2 regions of the Stagnihabitans sp. genome follow, and region 1 is predicted to be linked to the other one. Evidence: riboswitches for the same ligand, from Rfam matches in the RefSeq annotation. Region 1 holds a riboswitch; the other holds the start of a gene.
The links. A riboswitch is a leader RNA that binds a small molecule or an ion and turns the genes downstream of it on or off. The one in region 1 is predicted to bind cobalamin.
Positions count from the first base shown of each region.

Region 2: linked by a shared signal. The riboswitch ahead of AC1Y2B_RS18855 (HoxN/HupN/NixA family nickel/cobalt transporter) and the one ahead of AC1Y2B_RS20830 (DUF1636 family protein) in region 1 are both predicted to bind cobalamin.

Region 1 covers NZ_CBBQHX010000049.1:9,691-17,464, reverse strand. The annotation lists gene AC1Y2B_RS20845 (cobyric acid synthase) at 1-181, opposite strand, end outside; gene AC1Y2B_RS20840 (HAD family hydrolase) at 178-780, opposite strand; gene cobO (cob(I)yrinic acid a,c-diamide adenosyltransferase) at 777-1,433, opposite strand; cobalamin riboswitch at 1,471-1,665, shown strand; gene AC1Y2B_RS20830 (DUF1636 family protein) at 1,736-2,107, shown strand; gene cobW (cobalamin biosynthesis protein CobW) at 2,108-3,136, shown strand; gene cobN (cobaltochelatase subunit CobN) at 3,138-6,362, shown strand; gene cobG (precorrin-3B synthase) at 6,355-7,500, shown strand; gene AC1Y2B_RS20810 (precorrin-8X methylmutase) at 7,501-7,774, shown strand, end outside.
Region 2 covers NZ_CBBQHX010000037.1:3,879-11,652, forward strand. The annotation lists partial or broken gene AC1Y2B_RS18845 (beta strand repeat-containing protein) at 1-102, opposite strand, end outside; gene AC1Y2B_RS18850 (TIGR03032 family protein) at 620-1,711, shown strand; cobalamin riboswitch at 1,905-2,114, shown strand; gene AC1Y2B_RS18855 (HoxN/HupN/NixA family nickel/cobalt transporter) at 2,193-3,233, shown strand; gene feoB (ferrous iron transporter B) at 3,246-5,120, opposite strand; gene AC1Y2B_RS18865 (FeoA family protein) at 5,143-5,415, opposite strand; gene AC1Y2B_RS18870 (VOC family protein) at 5,718-6,146, opposite strand; gene AC1Y2B_RS18875 (SDR family NAD(P)-dependent oxidoreductase) at 6,150-6,911, opposite strand; gene AC1Y2B_RS18880 (NAD(P)/FAD-dependent oxidoreductase) at 6,923-7,774, opposite strand, start outside.

The DNA.
Region 1 (7,774 bases):
GCAGCGCCTGCGCCCGGCCAATCTCGCCACCGTCCACGGTGACGGCGGCGTTGTTGGACATGTTCTGCGGCTTGAACGGGGCGACGGACAGGCCCCGCAATCTGGCCGCCCGGCACAGCCCCGCCACGATCAGTGACTTGCCGACGTTGGAGCCTGCGCCCTGAATCATGATGGCGGTCATCGGGATATTCCCAGAACCTCAGGCAATCCGGCCCGGGTTTCATCGGTGAAATGGAAAGTCTGCCAGCCCCGCGCGGCGGCGGCCGTGATGTTCTTTTCGGCGTCGTCGATCAGCAGGATCTCGGCGGCAGGCAGGCCGCACCAGTCCTCGATCGCGGCGAAGAATTTGCCGTCGGGCTTTTTCACCCCCAACGGGCCCGAGGCGAAGATCTTCTGCATCCGCGCCTGAAAGCCCATCTTTTCCCACATATAGTTCGCCCGATGCGCCTCGTTGTTGGTGGCGATCACGCCCGGCACCGGGCAGGCATCAAGCCATGTCAGCACCTGCGCATCAGGGTTGGCATCCTTGCTCAGCCAGTAGTCCAAGACGGCGTCCACCTCATGCGGGACAGCATGGGTGGCTTTCCAGTCGGCCAGCAGGTCCATGAGGTCGCGCTTGCCCGTCAGGACCTCGTTGAACAGACCGGAACCGAACATGAAGTCGGTGAAGACCGATGCCGAAACACCGAGATCAGCCTCGAAGCTGGATTGCCATTCATGAAAGCCGCCCTGATGGCCCTTGTTGAGTACACCATCGAAATCCCAGGCAATCAGCTTCAAAACTCGACCCCCGGCTGCGCCTTGATGCCAGAGCGGAACGGGTGCTTGACCAGCGTCATTTCGGTCACCAGATCGGCGGCCTCGATCAAAGCCTCGGACGCACCACGGCCGGTCAGACAGACATGGGTCAGGGGCGGCTTTTCGGCCTTCAGGAAGGCCACCACCTCGTCGGTTGCAATATAGTCGTAGCGCATGGCGATGATGATCTCGTCCAGCAGGACGAAGCGGATGTCGGGGTCGCGGATCAGATCTTTCGCCTTGGCCCAGCCGGCTTGGGCGGCGGCGATGTCGCGGGCGCGGTCCTGCGTTTCCCAGGTAAAGCCCTCGCCCATCGCGTGGAATTCGCAAAGGTCGCTGAAATTCTCGGTCAGCAGGCGGCGTTCGCCGGTATCCCAGGCCCCCTTGATGAACTGCACGACGGCGCAGGGCATCTCATGCGCCACACAGCGCAGGATCATCCCGAAGCCCGAGGAGCTTTTCCCTTTGCCCGTCCCGGTGTGGACGATGATCAGCCCCTTGTCGCCGGCCTTGCCCGCCATGATCTTGTCACGCGCGGCCTTCTTCTTGGCCATCTTGGCGTTGTGCCGTGCATCGGGATTGGCGTCAGAGATGGTGGCGGATTCAGGCGGGGTGTCGGAATCGGTGGATGACATGGCGGCGGGTGTCCTTGACGTTAAGCGCCCATCCTGCCAGAGGTGAGGCGACGTTGGTGCTTGTCTTACGACAGGCTAAAAGGGAATGCGACAGGCGAAAGCCAAGGCGCAGCCGCCCCCGCGACCGTGACCGGAGAGGTCAGCCAAGCCACTGGGCAACCGGGAAGGCGGCTGATCCGGGGGAAACCCCAGCTTCGCAAGCCGGGAGACCTGCCAGCGTAGACGACTTTGACGGACGGGGTGTGCCGTGGCGAAGTGGGGGGTATCCCCCTGTTCGCGGCATTGCCCCTTTAAGGATGATGATGGCCGCGAGACTGCACATCTGCATGACCTGCAAGGCGGGACGACCGGTCGCGGAGGGCGAGGCCTGCACAGGCGCGCGCCTGTGGGCGGCCATCGCGGCCTTGCCGGTGCCCGAAGGCGTCACCGTCCTGCCGATCGACTGCCTGTCGGCTTGCAACACCGGCGCCTCGGTGGCGCTGTCCAAACCCGGCGCCTGGGGCTATGTTTATGGCCGCATGACCGAAGACAACGCGGCTGATATCCTGGCGGGTGCGGCCGCCTATGCCAAGACCACCGACGGACTGGTGCCGTGGCGCGAACGCCCGGTGATCTTCCGAAAACAATCCATCGCCCGAATCCCGCCCCTCGAATCCCAAATGCCGGAGGCCTGAATGACCAACCTTGCAAAAATCCCCGTGACCGTGATCACCGGCTTTCTGGGCGCGGGCAAGACGACGCTGATCCGCCATCTTATGGCCAATCCGCAGGGCAAGCGGCTTGCCGTTCTGGTCAATGAATTCGGCACCGTGGGGGTCGATGGCGACATCCTGAAATCCTGCGCCGATGAGAATTGCCCGGTGGAAAACATCGTGGAACTGGCCAACGGCTGCATCTGCTGCACCGTGGCGGATGAATTCATCCCGACGATCGAGGCCTTGCTGGCCCTGCCGCACCGGCCCGACCATATCCTGATCGAAACCTCGGGCCTGGCGCTGCCCAAGCCGCTGCTCAAGGCGTTCGACTGGCCGGGCATCCGCAGCCTGATCACCGTTGATGGCGTGATCACGCTTGCCGATGCCGAAGCCGTGGCCTCGGGTCATTTCGCCGGGGAACTGACCGAGGCGCAGATTGCGGCGGGCGAACATGACACGCCGCTGGGCGAGGTTTTTGAAGACCAGATCTCGTGCGCCGACATCGTCTTGCTGACCAAGGCCGATCTGGCCGGGGAAGCCGGTGTGGCGGCAGCCCGCGCCGTGATCGTGGCGGAAGCCGCCGAAAAGGGCCGGACCCTGCCGATCCTGACGATGAGCGAGGGCGTCATCGACCCCCGCGTGATCCTTGGCCTCAACGCGGCCGCCGAGGACGATCTGGCCGGACGCCCCAGCCACCACGACGGCGACGAGCCGCACGAACATGACGATTTCAACTCGGTCGTCGTCGACCTGGCCGAGGTCGCCTCGGTCGATGTGCTGGCCGCCGCGATTGTGCGCCTGGCGCGCGAGCAGAAGATCCTGCGCGTGAAGGGCTATGTCGCCGTCACCGGCAAACCGATGCGCCTTTTGGTGCAGGCGGTGGGCGAGCGGGTGCGCAGCCAGTATGACCGGCCGTGGGGCAGCCTGCCGCGCAGCTCGCATCTGGTGGTGATTGCCGAGCGTGGCGATATCGACGCAGCCGCCATCCGCGCGACCTTGGGCGCCTGACATGCACGTCACCTTCCGCGAAAGTCACGGGCTGGAAGAGACGGCCACGCCGTTCGATCCGGGTCAGGACCCGGCGGATCTGCTGGTGCTGTCATTTTCGGACAGTGATCTGGGCGCCTTCGCGGCGGGCTGGAAGCGCAGCATGGGCAAATTGCCCCTGTTGCGCCTGTGCAATCTGGTCGCGCTGAAACACCCGGTCTCGGTCGACACCTATATCGACAAGACCGCCTCGGGCGCCAAGGCCATTCTGGTGCGGCTGATCGGCGGCGAGGCCTATTGGGCCTATGGTCTGGCCAGCCTTGGCGATCTGGCGCGGCGCAAGGGGATTGCCCTTGCCGTGTTGCCCGCCGATGGCCGCGAGGACGCAAGGCTGGACGAGATTTCGACGCTTCCCGTTTCGACCTTGCGGCGCTTGGCAGAACTTTGTGATGCGGGCGGTGCTGTGGCGGCCCAAGCCGCGCTGGCGCAACTGTCGCTGGCGGCCGGGCTTTATGCTGGCCCGGTGCTGGGGGACAAGCGCGTGCCCGACTGCGGGTTTTACGAGCCGGGGCAGGGGGTTGTGACGGCCTGTTCCCCCGCTGCCGTGGCGGTTGTTTTCTATCGCAGCTATCTGACGGCCGCCGACACTGCGCCGATCGATGCCCTGATCCTTGCCCTGCGCGAGGCCGGGTTGCAGGCCTTCGGCCTTTTCGCCCCCTCGCTGAAGGGGGCTGCTGCCGACTGGGTCGCCCAGACGCTGCGCGCGGCGCAGCCCGTGGCCGTGATCAACGCCACCGCCTTTTCCGCCAAGGGGCCGGATGGCACCTCGCCCCTGGACGGGGGCTGTCCGGTGTTTCAGGTCGCCCTGTCGACCGCGCGCCGCAGGGATTGGGCAGGCTCGGCCCGGGGCCTGTCGCCCTCGGACCTTGCGATGCATGTGGTCTTGCCCGAGGTCGATGGCCGTCTTTTGGCCGGGGTGATCAGCTTCAAATCGCCGGGCAAGCAAGACCCCGATCTGCAATTCTCGCGCTTCGCGCATCGGCCGGATGACGGGCGGATCGTGGCGGTGGTTCAAAAGGTCAAGGCCTGGCACCAGCTGTCCGCCACCCCTGCGGCGGATCGCAAGCTGGCCGTGATCCTGTCCACCTATCCGGGCCGGGCGCATCAGATGGCGCATGCCGTCGGTCTTGACGCGCTGGCCTCGACCGAGGCGCTGCTGTGCGACCTGTGCGCCGCAGGCTACGCCACCGATGCAGCCCCGCTTGCGGCCGAGGTGCTTCAGCACGAGGCCGCCCTGTGGCCGGTTTCCGAATATCTGAGCGCCCTCAACACCCTGCCCGATGATCTTCGCGCGGCCCTTCACCTTTGGGGCCCGCCCGAGCAGGATCCGTCGGTCAAGGACAGCGCCTTCCACTTCCCCTGCATCCGCCGAGGCTCCACCCTGATCGCGCTGCAGCCCGAACGCGGCCGCGTGGCGCAGCGCGATGCCGAATATCACGACCTTTCGGCGACCCCGCGCCACGCCTATGTCGCCTTCTATCTGTGGCTGCGCGCCCAAGGCCTGCACGCGTTGATCCACATGGGGGCGCATGGCACGCTGGAATGGCTGCCGGGCAAATCGGTCGCCCTGTCCGCCACCTGCTGGCCCGAGGCGCTGATCGGACCTTTGCCCGTCATCTACCCCTTCATCGTCAACGACCCGGGTGAGGCCGCCCAAGCCAAGCGCCGCATCGGGGCGGTCACTCTGGGTCACATGCCGCCGCCCTTGGCCGAAGCCGGGGTTCCCGAAACTTTGCAACGTCTGGAACGGCTTCTGGACGAATATTCCACCGCCGACGGCATCGACCCGTCCCGCCGCGACCGCCTGATCCGCGCCATTCGGGACGAGGCGCAGGCGCAGGGCGTCGAGGCGGATCTGGCGATCCCGCCCAACGCCTCGCCCGCGGAGGCGATCACCCGGATTGACCGCTTTGTCTGCGACATCAAGGAAAGCCAGTATGGCGACGGCCTGCATATCTTCGGCCGTGGCCCGCAGGGCGCGGCTGAACGGCTTGGCCTGCTGACTGCCCTGTCCGGCCAGCGCGTCCCGCCCGGCCCCGCAGGCTCGCCCAACCGGGGCCGCAGCGACGTGCTGCCGACCGGGCGCAACCTCTACTCGGTCGACCCACGCGCCGTTCCCTCGCGGGCCGCCCATGCGCAGGGCATCAAGCTGGCCGAAGAGCTGATCCGCCGCCACCTGCAGGACCATGGCGAGTATCCCAAGGGTCTGGTCGTGGACCTTTGGGGCTCGGCCACCATGCGCACGGCGGGCGAGGATTTCGCCATGGCATTGCATCTGGCGGGCCTTTCGCCGACATGGGACGACAATTCCGCCCGCGTCTCGGGCGTGGAAATCATCCCGCTGGCGCTTTTGAACCGACCGCGCATTGACGTCACGCTGCGCGTCTCGGGCCTGTTCCGCGACATCTTTCCCGGCCTTGCCCAAGTGTTCGAGACCGGCGCCGCGGCCCTTGGCCAGCGCGAAGAAGCGCCCGAGGACAATCCCTACGCCGCCGCCAGCCCCCGGGTTTTCGCCCCCGAACCGGGCCGCTATGGCCTTGGCATGGGCCATGACGACTTCTCGGACGCAGCGCGCGCCGCCGCCGGAGAGGCTTGGTTGCAAGCCTCCAGCTGGGCCATCGGGCAGGATGGCGAAAGCCGTCAGGACCGCGCCGCCCTTGAGGCGCGGCTGTCCAAGGCCGACAGCTTCATCCACAGTCAGGACCTTGCCGAAACCGATGTGCTGGTGGCGCAGGACTATGCCGCGCACGAGGCGGGCTTTGCCGCCGCCATGGCGCGGCTTGGCGCGAAAAAGCCCACGCTCTATCATCTTGACGCCACCCGTCCCGACACGCCGCAGGCCCGCACCCTGTCGGAAGAAATCGCCCGCGTCGTGCGCGCCCGCGCCGCCAACCCGGCTTGGGCCGATGGCATGATGCGCCACGGCTTCCGCGGGGCCGCCGAGATTGCCGCCACCCTCGACCACATGGCCGCCTTTGCACATCTTGCCGAGGTGGTTCCCCCCCATCTTTTCGACCTCTACCACGAGGCGACCCTGGGCCGCGACGATCTGCGGGCTTTCCTTCACGCCGAAAATCCGGCAGCTCTGCAGGCCATGCAGGACACCTTCCTGCGGCTGCGCGAGGCGGGTCTGTGGCTGACCCGGCGCAACTCCATCGCGATGGACGTGAGGCGTGCAAATGGGTGATCATGCGATCAAAGGTTGGTGCCCCGGGGCGCTGCGGCCCATGCCATCGGGCGACGGCCTGGTGCTGCGGATCCGCCCGCGTCTGGCGCATCTGACTGCCGCCCAATTGCGTGGCATCGCGGCGGCGGCTTTGGCCCATGGCAATGGTCTGATCGAACTGACGGCGCGGGCCAATGTGCAGTTGCGCGGGGTGACGGCGCAAAGCCACGGCCCGTTGATCGCCGCGTTGGACGCCCTTGGCCTGATCGACCCCGACGCCCAGACCGAAAGCCACCGCAACGTCGTGCTGACCCCCTTCTGGCATGGGGCCTGGGCCGAGACGCTGGCCGCTGATCTGTACAGCGCCTTGCGCCAAGGCCCGGATCTGCCGGGGAAATTCGGCTTTGCGCTGGACATCGGGGCGACGCGTGTACTGGCTGGCACCTCCAGCGACATCCGCATCGAACGCGCCGCCTCCGGGGGCCTGATCCTGCGGGCGGATGGCGCGTCGGGCGGGCAGGCCGTGACATTGGCAGAGGCGGTTCCACAAGCGATGCGGATGGCAGAGTGGTTTGCCGCCTCGGGCGGGATCACGGAGGGGCGCGGGCGCATGGCGCGGCATCCCAAGGACGCCATGCCGTTTGACACCTCGCAAGCCCCCGCCGCCGAGGCGCCTGCCGCCGCCCCGGGCCAGATCCTGCCGGGCCAGATCGTGCAGGGCGCGCTGGTGGGCTTTGAATTTGGCATCCTGCGTGCCGAACTGCTGGCCGAGATGGCCACCATGGCCGCCGCCGTCCGTGTCACGCCGTGGCGGATGCTGCTGCTGCTGGACGCGGGCCTGCCCAGCCATCCGTCGTTGATCACCACGCCACAGGACCCGCGCCTGCGCGTGATCGCCTGCACCGGCGCCCCCGGCTGCCCGCAAGCCCTGCAAGAGACCCGGCCTTTGGCGCGGCGTCTGGCGTCCGCGGTGCCGCTTGGCCAGATGCTGCACGTGTCGGGCTGCAGCAAAGGCTGCGCGCATCCCGGTCCGGCCGATTTGACCTTGTCTGCCACCCGTCACGGCTTCAGCCTGTCAGCCCATGCCCGGGCCGGAGAGCTTGGTGCGGTGCTGAAACCCTCTGAAATCACCTTAGAAACCCTGCGCAAGGCCCTGTAAATGCCGCATCTTTACGAAACCAACGGCGCTGCGATCTATCTGCAGAGCTTTGCCATGATCCGGGCCGAGGCCGATCTTGCCCGCTTCACGCCCGAGGAAGAGGTGGTCGCTGTCCGCATGATTCACGCCGCCGGCATGGTTGGGCTGGAGCGGTTCGTGCGCTTCTCCCCTGGTATGGCCATCGCCGCCCGCGAAGCGCTGGAGGCTGGCGCGCCGATCCTGTGCGACGCGCGGATGGTGTCGGAAGGCATCACCCGAACCCGGCTGCCAGCGC
Region 2 (7,774 bases), on a different contig from region 1:
GTCGCCGGCCGAGTGGACGCTGATGCCGGCATAGCTAAAGGCATTTTCCCCGAAGATCGTGAAGCCTTGATCCGAAGTCAGGTTGCCGAGTTGATAGGTCATTCACGCCTCTTGTGCCTTGCGTGCCAAAGGATCCCCACCCGTGCGGCGCACCGCAGAGTCAAGCAAACCCCCAGCCCTGGTTCATATGTGATCCTGCTACGGATCTATGGACGGCGACTTCGCAAACCCCACCGAAGATCGGCAATGCGTCAACAGAAGTCGTTCAAATCCATCAAGCCAGACTTTCGCTCTGCCGTCCACTTGTGTGGCACAAGTGGATAACCATGAGAAATATGTAAGATACTGATATAGTTAACTATTTATGTTAGTCGGAGATGAAGTGTATTCAAAGAGCTTGACATGACGCTTTAATCCGGCCGCCATGAAATTGCAAATAAGGGGGCCAAGAATATACGGTTGTACCATTTTATAAACTTTCGTTTATCGTGAAATACTTTCGCAAAACCCTGTCTTTTCCTTGGGTGTCGCGCCATTCGTCCAATTCAATGCAAGGCAAAGATTGACAACTTAATTCGTGCAGGCGTAGTGCAAAATACACCCTTCCGGAAAGCGCGCCATGACATCCGAAGTCCCTGCCGACCAAACGCCCGCCTTCGCGCTGACCACGTCACGCGGGTTCATGTCTTGGTTGTCAGTGGTGGGCGGGTCGCTGGCGTTCACGACCTATCAGGGTGGCAAGGTGTTCTTCCTTGGGGCCAAGCCCGATGGATCGCTGGCCGTCTTCGACCGCTCGTTCCCGCGCTGCATGGGCCTTGCGGTGTCGCAGGATGCCCGCTCGCTGTATCTTGCGACGGAAATCCAGCTTTACCGTTTCGACAATCTTCTTCCGGCCGGGTCCGTCGATGGGGACACGGACGCCCTCTACGCCCCGCACCAGACCTGGATCACCGGCGACATCGACATCCATGATGTGGGCCTGGACGCGCAGGGTCAGCCGGTCTTTGCCAACACCTTGTTCAACTGCCTTGCCACAACGGCCGAAGGTCACAGCTTTCGCCCCCTGTGGCAGCCGCCGTTCATCCGAAAGTTGGCGCCAGAGGATTGCTGCCACCTCAACGGCCTCGCGATGGAGGGTGGCACACCGCGCTATGTGACCTGTGTGTCGCGATCGGATGTCGCGGATGGCTGGCGCGACCGCCGACGCGACGGCGGGGTGGTGGTCGAGGTGGCCTCGGGCAAGGTCGTGGCCGCGGGCCTGTCGATGCCGCATTCGCCCAGGCTGCATGACGGCAAGCTGTGGCTTTTGAACTCGGGCAGCGGCGAATTCGGCTGGATCGAGGATGGCCAGTTTCGCCCCGTCACCTTCTGCCCCGGCTATGCCCGGGGTTTGACCTTTGCCGGCCCCTACGCCGTGGTGGGCCTGTCCCGCGCCCGCGAGAACCGCACCTTTGGCGGACTGGCCCTGGAAGAGGCTTTGCGCGCGCATGACGTCGATGCCCGCACCGGCCTTCTGGTCATCGACACGCGCAGTGGCGCGGTCGTCGAATGGGTCCGCATCGAGGGGGTGATTGACGAACTGTTCGACGTCGCCTTCCTGCCCGGCATCCGCAACCCCAAGGCCATCGGCCTGAAAGGCACCGAAATCAACCGCATGATCTCGGTGGCTCCGCAGCTGCCCAAGGCTGCGGCACATCCCGCCTTGGCCTGAATGACCGGCGGCAGGCATTGCCCGCCCGCTGACAGGATGATCACCAAGGTTCTGGCCCGCGCTTGCGGCGGACGAAGGCAGACAGGTCTTGGAGTTGCCGATCACAGGTGACGCGGCGAAACGGACCGCCTGCTTTCGCCGCATCCTGGCCCGGATGGGTCGCAATTGGTCTGGACAACTGCGGGCCGCTGGGTACTTCTGCACCTCGACTGGTTCCAATCAGGCCAAGCCTGATGGAGTAATAGGGAACACGGTAGGGATGACCCAACAGGGGCCTGATCCGTGGCTGCCCCCGCAACTGTAAGCGGCGACGATCTGTCCGACATGCCACTGGGAAACCGGGAAGGCCGGACAAGTCGATAGACCCGCGAGCCAGGAGACCTGCCCGTCATCGTGCCAATGGCCGCAAAGCCATGCCAGGGCTCTGGCGTGGCGCATCGGTCTTTACCCGACACGGAGGGTGTCCGGGAGAAAGTGGAAGATGATGCTGAACCGGATCTTCGCGTCCGCCCCGCCCCAGTTGAAACGCAAGGTCATCTTGGTGATGGGCTTTCTGCTGGCCTTCAACGCGGTGGCCTGGCTTTGGGCCTTCGTGGCCTTTCGGGATTATCCGCTGCTGCTGGGCACGGCGCTTTTGGCCTACAGCTTCGGCCTGCGCCATGCCGTCGATGCCGACCACATTGCCGCCGTCGACAACATCACCCGCAAGTTGATGCAAGAAGGCAAGCGGCCCGTCGCGGTCGGCCTGTTCTTCTCGCTTGGCCATTCCACCATTGTCGTGCTGATGTCACTGGTCGTCGCCCTGACGGCCCATATGCTGCAGGGTCAGGGGTTCGAGGCCTACCGGGCGATAGGTGGGGTGGCCTCCACCATGATCTCGGCCTTCTTCCTGTTCACCCTCGCCGGTGCAAACCTCTTCATCCTGATCAACACCTGGCGCAGCTTTCAGAAAGTCAAAGGCGGCGGCACGCTGGCAGAAGACGACCTCGACCTGCTGCTGTCCGGTGGCGGCCTGATGGCGCGGATCTTTCGTCGTCTGTTCCGGCTGATCGAGCGGGATTGGCACATCTATCTGCTGGGCCTGCTGTTCGGCCTGGGCTTTGACACCGCGACTGAGGTCAGCCTGCTGGGCATCTCGGCCGCCGGTGTTGCGGGCGGCCTTTCGCCGTGGTCGATCATGGTCTTTCCGACGCTGTTCTGCGCCGGCATGGCCCTGATTGACACCTCGGATGGCATTCTGATGCTGGGGGCCTATGGCTGGGCCTTCCAGAAGCCGATCCGCAAACTTTACTACAACCTGACCATCACGGCGCTGTCGGTGATGGTGGCCGTTCTTGTTGGCGGGATCGAGACTTTGGGCCTGGTGCAGGACAAGCTTGGACTGGCGGGCACCTTCTGGGATGGCGTCGGGGCATTGAACGACAGCTTCGGCTTGTTGGGCTATGGCATCATCGGTCTGTTCATTCTGGGCTGGGTCGCCTCGTTGGCGCTGTACAAACTGCGCGGCTATGACGAGGTCTGATCGCCCCGCATCTTATCCGGCACCCAGCAGAACCGCTGTCTGATAGGTCACAAAGGCCCCCAGATAGGCCAGCGCCAACATGTAGAAGAAGGTCACCCACATCCAGGTCCAGCCCCCGGTCTCGCGCCGGATCACCGCAAGGGTCGAGGCGCACTGCGGGGCGAAGATGTACCAGACCAGAAACGACAGGGCAGTCGCAAGGCTCCAGCTGTGGGCCAGCGTCTGGCCGATCAGACCGCCATCGCCCTGAATGGCGTAGACGGTGCCAAGCGATGATACGGCAACCTCACGGGCGGCCATGCCGGGCACAAGCGCGATGCTGATCTGCCAGTTGAACCCGATCGGGGCCAGAACCGGCTGGATGACATGACCGATCATCGCGGCGAAGCTGTACAGGATGCCGGGCTCGGTCGCGACCAGGGGGGCGCGGGGAAACGTGGCCAGAAGCCAGATCAGAACCGTCATGCTGAAAATCGTGGTCCCGGCGCGTTTGAGAAAGATCTGCGCCCGGGTGGCCAGCCCCAGCAGCACGCCTCGGGCCTGCGGCATCTTGTAATCTGGCAGTTCCAGCATGAACGGCGGCGCGGGCTGGTTGCGCCAGAACAGAAGCTTGGCCAGCGCCGACACGCCCAGCGCCGCCCCGATGCCTGCCGCATAAAGGCCGAACATCACCAGCCCTTGCAGGTTGAAGACACCCGCCACCTGACGCGACGGGATGAAGGCCGCGATGATCAGGGTATAAACCGGGATGCGCGCCGAACAGGTGATCAACGGCGCCACCAGAATGGTGGTCAGCCGGTCGCGGCGGTTGTCGATCACCCGCGCCGCCATGATGCCGGGAATGGCGCAGGCGAAGCTGGACAACAGCGGGATGAAGGCCCGGCCATGCAGCCCTGCCCCGCCCATGATCCGATCCATCAGAAAGGCAGCGCGCGCCATGTAGCCCAGATCCTCCAGCAACAGGATGAACAGGAACAGGATCAGGATCTGCGGCAGAAAAATCAGCACCCCGCCCACGCCCGAGATCACGCCATCGCGCAGGAAGCTTTGCAGCAGGCCCTCGGGCAGCACCTGGCCAACGATCAAGCCCATGTGGTCAAATATGAACGAGATCCCGTCCATCAGCGGCTTGGCCCAGCTGAACACCGCCTGAAACATCAGGAACATCAGCCCCAGCAGGATCACCAGCCCAGCCACCGGGTGCAACAGGACCTGATCGATCCGGTTGGTCAGCGTATCGGGCTTTGCCGGCTCTTTCACGGCCGCAGCGATCAAAGCGTCCGCCGCGCGATGGCCCTGCCGCAGATCGCCGGCGGTCGGCGGAGCCCAACGGTTCGTGCCGGCGGGTTCAATGCCCTGTGTCACGGCGGCATCGAGTGCCTGCCACAGGGCATCAAGACCGCCTCGGCGGACGGCGGTGGCAGCCACCACCGGAATCCCAAGGCCAGTCGACATTTTGGCCAGATCAATCTCGATGCCCCGATGCCGCGCGATATCGATCATGTTCAGGATCAGGATCATCGGCCGCCCGACCTTGCGCAACTCCATCACCAGCCGCAGGCCTGACCGCGGCGAGGTCGCATCGGCCACCACCAGCAACATATCCGGCACGGGCTCACGCGCATGGGTGCCCAGCACGACATCGCGCGTCACTTCCTCGTCGGGGCTGCGGGCTCGCAGGGAATAGGTGCCGGGCAGGTCCACGATCTGCAGCATCCGCCCTTCGGGCGTGCGGGCCAGGCCGGATTTGCGTTCAACGGTGACACCGGCATAGTTGCCAACCTTCTGGCGGCTGCCGGTCAGCGCGTTGAAGACCGCAGTCTTGCCGCAGTTCGGTGCGCCCACAATGGCAAAGCGCAGCTCTTGGGTCGCGATAAGATCGGCCATGACGGTATTCCTTTGGTATTGATCAGGCGACCTGAATGGCCATCGCTTCGCGCCGGCGCAGTGCCACGGTGGCCCCGTTCACCCGCACAGCGATGGGGTCGCGGCCAAACAGGCCCTCGTGGAGGATTTGCACCTGCGCCCCCTCGACAAACCCCAACTCGATCAGACGCCGCTCCATTTCGGCGGGCGACAGGCTGGATGCCGGATCACTGACCACGATGGCCATGACCTGCCCTGCAAACCCCTTGGCCGCCATTCCAAGGCAAAACGGCGCGTCTGGGGCAGGAAAGGACATGGCGGCAGGTTCCTGAGGCCGAATTGCCCGGGCGCGGCGCGGTAGGTCCCGCCGACGTGCCCTTGTAGCCCTCGGAAAGCAAAACAGTCAAGATATATGGCCGCGTAAAATCATTGACCATTCCGCCGCTGCGGTCAAAAGCCCGTCAGGTCATCCGCCAGATCCGGTCGCACAACCACCTTCGCCCAAGTGCTGCGGCAGTCCGCACTTTCCCCATTCCTGCGTGCGGATGCAGGATGTCGTGGCTGCCCTTTGCATCCGCAATCGGCCAGCCGTGGCCTCATCGCCCCGATCCATCCCGATCACGTGCCGGGCTTGTTGGTGGCCCGCGTCAGCAGCGTCACGATCGGCGTGTCGTAATAGGTGAAGCCCGTGCCATTGGCCCGCCGCCCCCTCATCTTGACCGGCAGGCCCAAGGCTGCCTCGGCCGCGTCTGCATCTGGAACCTCGAAACCCAGATGGAACACGCCCTCGCCCTTTTCATCCAGATGCTGGCGCTGCGGGCTGGGGTTGTGGTCGGGTTGGCAAAGTTGCAGCTGGATGCTGGGCAGGTTGCAGATGCGGTACTGCATGGCAGTGAAGCCTTCGCGGCTTGGCACCTGCAAATCGACATATTCCGACAGCGGGGGATAGGCGACCCAGGGGCCGATGCCGATGCTTTCATAATATGCCTGACTTTTGTCGATGTCATGGACGACGATGCAAACGTGATGCAGCTTGTCGAAGATCATGGCCTACTCCCTGACCGGAACCGTGTAATTCAGGATGCGCCGCCCGCCGTCAGGATAGATCGTCTCACCGGTGATATAGGATGCATCGTCCGAGGCGAGGAAGGCCACCACGGCGGCGATCTCTTCCGGCTCTCCCAAGCGGCCCAAGGGGGTGCGGGCAAGGATGGCGTGCATGCCGGCCCGTTCCGTGAAGGCGCCCTTGATGATCTCGGTTGCAATCGTCCCGGGGCCCACACCGCACACCCGGATGCCATGCGGCGCAAAGGCCACGGCGGCGGTGGAGGTCACCTGGTTCATCCCGCCCTTGGAAATCGCATAGGTCGCGACACTCGGGTTGGCGAGGCCAGAGTTGATCGAGGACATGTTGATGATCACCCCGCCCTGCCCTTGCGCGATCATCGCCCGTGCGGCGGCTTGGGTCCCAAGGAAAGCGCCCTTGAGGTTGACGCCGATCACCCGGTCGAAGCTTTCGGATGAGACGTCGAGGAAGTCCATCACCGGGGCGATGCCGGCGTTGTTCACCATGACGTCGATCCGGCCATAGGCTGCCACCGCAGCGGCGATCAGGGCATCGACCTGCGCCTTGTCCGACACGTCGGTGACGACGGCCAAGGCACCGGTCTGGGCCGCCGTTGCCGCCAGCTTTTCGGCGTTGATGTCGGCGATGACCACCTTGGCGCCTTCCGTCAGGAACCGCTCGGCGGTGGCCCGGCCGATGCCCTGCGCGCCCCCCGTGATGACGACAACTTTCCCGGTAAAGCGCATGGATATTTCCTTCAATAGACGATGGATTCGGTCAGCGCTTGGCCTGACCGAATGCGATGATAGCCCAAAGGCGACAGGTCCAGCGAGGTATAGCCCCCATGAGTCAGAAGTTCCGCCACGCCGCGCCCCGCTGCGGGCGCGTGCATGACGCCGTGGCCGGAAAAGCCGGTGGCAAGGATCAGGTTGGCAATCTCGTCATGGCGTCCGATGACGGCGTTGTGGTCCAGCGCGTTGACCTCGTAATGCCCGGCCCAGGACCGCTCCAGTCGCAGGCTCTCCATCGCGGGCAGACGGGCGGCAAGCGCGGGCCAATAGATGTCTTCCAGAAGGTGGTGATGCGGCTCGAAATCCCCTGTCGCGTCAGGGTCTTGGTCGGCCGGGGGCTGGATGCCGCCGATATACCCCGCACCTTCCGGTCTGATCCAGATGCCGGAGGTGTCAAACAACATCGGGAAGTTCGGCGCCGTCAGCGGCGCGCGGAAGTTGAAGACCGTCCGCTTGCGCGGTGAAACCGCCAGCGGCTGATCCAGCCTTGCCATCAATCCCCCCGAGGCCGCGCCCGCCGCCAGCACGCAGGTGTCGCAAGCCAAGCTCTGATCGCCGATCCGCACCGCCGTGATGCGGTCGGCAGTCACATCGAACCCGGTCACCTCGGCGTCAACATAGGTCACCCCCGCCGCCCGCGCCGCAGTCTTGACCAGGGACAGCAGGGACCACGCGTCAAACCAACCCTCGCCCGTCGCACCGAAAGTGCCGACACCGACACCATTCAGCGCCATGTAGGGGAAGCGGGCGGCGACCTCATCCGGCGTCAGGGCGAGAATATCCGCACCCTCGGCCCGCTGCATCGCGGCGGCGGCCCG